DNA from 2 places in the Paenarthrobacter sp. AMU7 genome. Region 1 is predicted to be linked to the other one. Evidence: riboswitches for the same ligand, from Rfam matches in the RefSeq annotation. Region 1 holds a riboswitch; the other holds the start of a gene.

Region 1 (2,195 bases):
ACCTGGGTGGCCCGGGCGAGGGTTGCGGCACCCAGGACATTGGGGGAGCCGCCTTCGTGGCGGGCAGGGCCCGTTGCCCAGCTCACCGAGTCGAGGCGGGCTTCACGGACGGCGCCGCCACCAGCCAGGTGGGGGATCCCGGCGTCGAGCCAGTCCGGGCGGCCCACTACGACGCCTGCGCCGAAGGGGGCATACAGCTTGTGACCGGAGAACACCACGTAGTCAACGTCGTCCTCCGTGATGTTGATCCGGCGGTGGGGTGCCAATTGGGCGGCATCCACGACGATCCTGGCACCGTATTCGTGCGCCAGTGCAGCGAGTTCTGCGATCGGCAGGATTTCACCTGTCACGTTGGAGGCGCCAGTGACGGCGAGCAGGCTGACCCCGCCTTGGGCCAATTCATCGCGGAGCTTGTCCACCGTGGCGGTCAACGTGGAGGCCGCTACGACGCTGCGGTGCGGGACACCCTGCCAAGGAAGAAGGTTGGCGTGGTGTTCGATGTCCAGATAAACGACTTCCCCGGAGAAACGGCCGTCAATCTGCGGAAGGCAGCCTGCCAGGAGATTCAGGGAGTCTGTGGTGTTTCGCGTGAAAATCACGGAATCGTCGGGACGCCCGCCGACGAACTCACGGACAATACTGCGCGAATTCTCATAGACCGAGGTGCTGATCTGGGACGCAAAGCCCGCGCCGCGGTGAACGCTGGCGTAGTAAGGAAGGACCTCGTTGAGGTAGGCCGAGACGATGGTCAGGGCCGGAGCCGATGCGCCGTAGTCCAGATTCGCATAGCGGACGTGGCCGCCCTGGATCAGCGGTGCCTGCAGCTCAGCGCCAGTGACGGCGGCGAGTGGCCGTGCAGCGGGAGCTGCCTGAGACGGGGTTTCACCGGCGAAAGCCGGGATGATGTTTGAGTCGAACGTAACTGTGCTCATGGGACCTCACTCAAGAGGGATCCCCGGAGGGGGATCCGCGCTTGCCGCATCCGTTCCGGACCGGCCGGGTCGTCACCCGGGGCACCCCGCCGCGAATGGAGGGTTGCCGGCCAGCAAACCGGGGTTTAGCGCTGGCACTCGTGACCTGTAAAAAAGGTTAGGGCACCTCCAGTGGCCCCTCCAAAGTCGCTTCGCTTTGTTAAGCACTTTGTTACGCCGGGTTGTAAATCGCCGATCTGGCGAAGAAAAAACGGCGGACGCCTCCAAAAGGAGGCTTCCGCCTTCGAATATTCGGTGAAAAGCAGCGTGCGTGCCCTGAAACGAACCTGCCTAGAGCAGGTCGTCCAGGCCCGGGTTGAGCCGCTTGAGGACTTCCGAGTGAAGGATGGAGTTGGTGGCCAGCGCGTTGCCGCCGAACGGACCGTCGTCGCCTTCCAGGGAGGTGAAACGGCCACCGGCCTCCGTAACGATCGGGACGAGGGCTGCCATGTCGTACAGGTTCAGCTCAGGCTCGCACGCGATGTCCACTGCACCCTCGGCCACCAGGCAGTATGACCAAAAATCGCCGTAGGCCCGGGTTCGCCATACATCCTCTGTGAGCCCCAGGAACTCATCCAGGTTTCCGCGGTCCTTCCACCCGGACAGGCTTGAGTAGGACAAGGAGGCATCGGACAGGCGGGAAACGTTGGAGACCTTCAAACGGGTGGCCGCGGCAAGGGACCGGCCCATGTAGGCGCCCATGTCCTTGGCAGCCCACCAGCGTTTTCCCAAGGCGGGTGCACTGACGACGCCAACCACGGGTTCACCCTCATCAACCAATGCGATCAATGTTGCCCACACCGGTACGCCCCGGACAAAGTTCTTGGTCCCGTCGATGGGATCAATGATCCAACGCCGTGAGCCGTGTCCGCTGCTGCCAAACTCCTCGCCAAGGACAGCATCCCGGGGGCGGGACCGGGAGAGCTGACCCCGGATGGCTTCCTCCGCTGCTTTGTCGGCGTCAGTGACAGGTGTGAGGTCTGGCTTGGTTTCGATCTTCAGGTCCAGGGCCTTGAAGCGGTCCATGGTCTGGGCATCGACTGAGTCAGCGAGGACGTGGGCAAGGCGCAGGTCATCGTTGTAGGTGGAAACGGGATGGGTCATGCCACCAAACTATCCTGAAACGTTCGCTGCAGCGGGGACGTGAAGCCGCAACGATCAGTTGACGGTGCCCAGTTCCTTGGTCTCTTTTGCTTCCATCCGGGGGTCGGCACCGAGCAACCG
Region 2 (2,195 bases), 1.7 Mb from region 1:
GGCGGCGCCACGGCCGGCGTCTACTGCATCCTCTACGGCATCGCCGGCGCCCTGATCGGCTTGGCCGCCCGGGTGGCACTGCCGGACATCGATGTCACCAACCTCGGCAAGGACGTTGTTTACGCCGAGGTGGCAACCCACATCCTGCCTGTCGGCATCGGCGGCCTGGTCATGGCCGCGGCTGTTGCGGCCATGATGTCCACCGCTTCCGGCGCCCTGATCGCCGCAGCCACGGTGGCACGTGCGGACGTTGTCCCGTTCGTGGCCAGCTGGTTCGGCAAGAACATCAACACCGATGACAGCGAAAACCCCGAGCACGACGTCAAAGCCAACCGCTACTGGGTTCTTGGACTCGGCATCGTGGCAGTACTGATTTCCATGGCGGCTCAGGACGTGGTGATTGCCCTCACCATCGCCTACGACATCCTGGTGGGTGGCCTCCTGGTCGCAATTCTGGGCGGTTTGGTGTGGAAGCGCGGCACGGGCATCGCTGCTGCATGGTCCATGGCAGTTGGATCGGTGCTGACGCTGACCCTGCTGATCCTCTTCGCCCTGGGTGTCATTCCGAGCGCGGACGGCGTCTACGCCAACGAACCGATCTACTACGGTCTCGCCGCTTCGTTCATCGCCTACGTAGTGATTTCACTGCTCACCCCGCCCACTGATCCCGCAGTCCGCGAGGCCTGGGACAAGCGCGTTGCCGGTGCCGTCTCTGAGGAACTCCCGCCTGAGGCCCACCCGGTCAGCAGCCACAAGTAGCGCTGCAAGCAACAGAGCAAAATTCGACGGCGGCGCCTCCCCTTTCCGGGGTGGCGCCGCCGTTGTTTTGTCCCCGGGAAGAGGGCGCCCCAACTTGCTGGACAGCCGTGCGGTAAGGTGGTCCCAGCTTCAAGAGATGTGGTGCCAAGCTCCGACTGGCCACACACCAACCCCATGTTCACGGGTGGTTCGGATGAGGAAGCGGCCCGTCCCGGACCAGAGACAACCGAGCGGGCAAGAGCACTCCCCCAAGGAGCAGTCCCTTGCCGTACCAAGGCGATACCACCCCGGCTACCAGTACCCCGGCAACAACAGCCACCCACACAGTCGCGGTGATTCCCGCCGTCGACCTCTTCCTGGGCACGGTGACCATCACTGCCAAGGCCGGAACCATGCGGTTCGGACATCCCCAACCGCACCTGATCGCGCAGGCGTTGGCCCGAGCGGTCCGGCCGACCCTTTGGTGTGATGCGTCGAGAACCCTAACCGTGACTGTTGCGGCGGCCGGCAAACGCGCCGGCGTGCAGCTTCACTACACACTCAGCCACGAGGAGCCCGCCTAGATTTCCTCGTCTGCTTCGCGGAATTCCTCGGTCTCGTCGATGGGGACCACACGTTCGTCGTCCTCGGGGGCGTCCACTTCTTCCACCCAGGCCTCGTCCACTTCCTGGTCCTCGGCGTAGTCATAGGCCGGATCTGACTCAATGGTGGTCCGTTCCGGGTAGTTGGCGTGTGATTCGGTGGTGTTCATGGTGCAACCTCCGTCTCGTGGGCCGCTCAAGCCCTGTTGAACGTGCGCGGGGTGGGCCCCCGCCCCTGTCCTTCCATCTGAGCACCGGCTAAGTCGGGGGTCAAGGACGGCCGGAAATTACGGTGCGCCGAACATTCCAAGTGAGGAATACCAGCCAAAAAACCGCGCAGATAAGCGGTACAGTGGGGCGTGCAATGGGGCCGCAACTACCCCACCCAGCACAGGAGAGAAAGTGCAACAGCACCAGGAATCCCCCGGTTCGTCGAGCCCAGCTCCGGACCCCACCCCGGAATCGGCAGCCATCGAGAACGTCGGAACGCAACCCGCGGCGCCCTCGCACGCCGACATCCGCCGGTGGCGTCAGTACCTCGCCGACGAGCGCGCCGAGGCCGCGGTCTACCGCGAACTCGCCCAGAGGCGCGACGGCGAAGAACGCCAAATCCTGCTGGCCCTGGCCGAGGCCGAAGGCCGGCACGAGGCCCACTGGCTCAAGCTCCTGGGTGAGCACGCCGGAATGCCCAAGGCCGCGTCAGCCCGCAGCCAGTTCCTGGGATTCCTGGCCCGCAACTTCGGGTCGGTCTTTGTACTGGCCCTGGCCCAACGCGCAGAAGGCCGCTCCCCCTACGGCTCCGAACCCGCGGCAACACCCGCCATGGTGGCTGACGAACAGATCCACGAAGAGGTG

The links. A riboswitch is a leader RNA that binds a small molecule or an ion and turns the genes downstream of it on or off. The one in region 1 is predicted to bind S-adenosylmethionine.
Region 2: linked by a shared signal. The riboswitch ahead of ABQM86_RS05855 (hypothetical protein) and the one ahead of ABQM86_RS13695 (aminotransferase class V-fold PLP-dependent enzyme) in region 1 are both predicted to bind S-adenosylmethionine.

What each region holds. Positions count from the first base shown of each region.
Region 1 is NZ_CP165735.1:2,972,264-2,974,458, reverse strand. It holds gene ABQM86_RS13695 (aminotransferase class V-fold PLP-dependent enzyme) at 1-932, opposite strand, end outside; SAM riboswitch class IV at 965-1,078, opposite strand; gene hisN (histidinol-phosphatase) at 1,263-2,075, opposite strand; gene ABQM86_RS13685 (ribosome small subunit-dependent GTPase A) at 2,130-2,195, opposite strand, start outside.
Region 2 is NZ_CP165735.1:1,243,081-1,245,275, reverse strand. It holds gene ABQM86_RS05860 (sodium:solute symporter) at 1-759, shown strand, start outside; SAM riboswitch class IV at 887-1,006, shown strand; gene ABQM86_RS05855 (hypothetical protein) at 1,023-1,322, shown strand; gene ABQM86_RS05850 (hypothetical protein) at 1,319-1,510, opposite strand; gene ABQM86_RS05845 (VIT1/CCC1 transporter family protein) at 1,743-2,195, shown strand, end outside.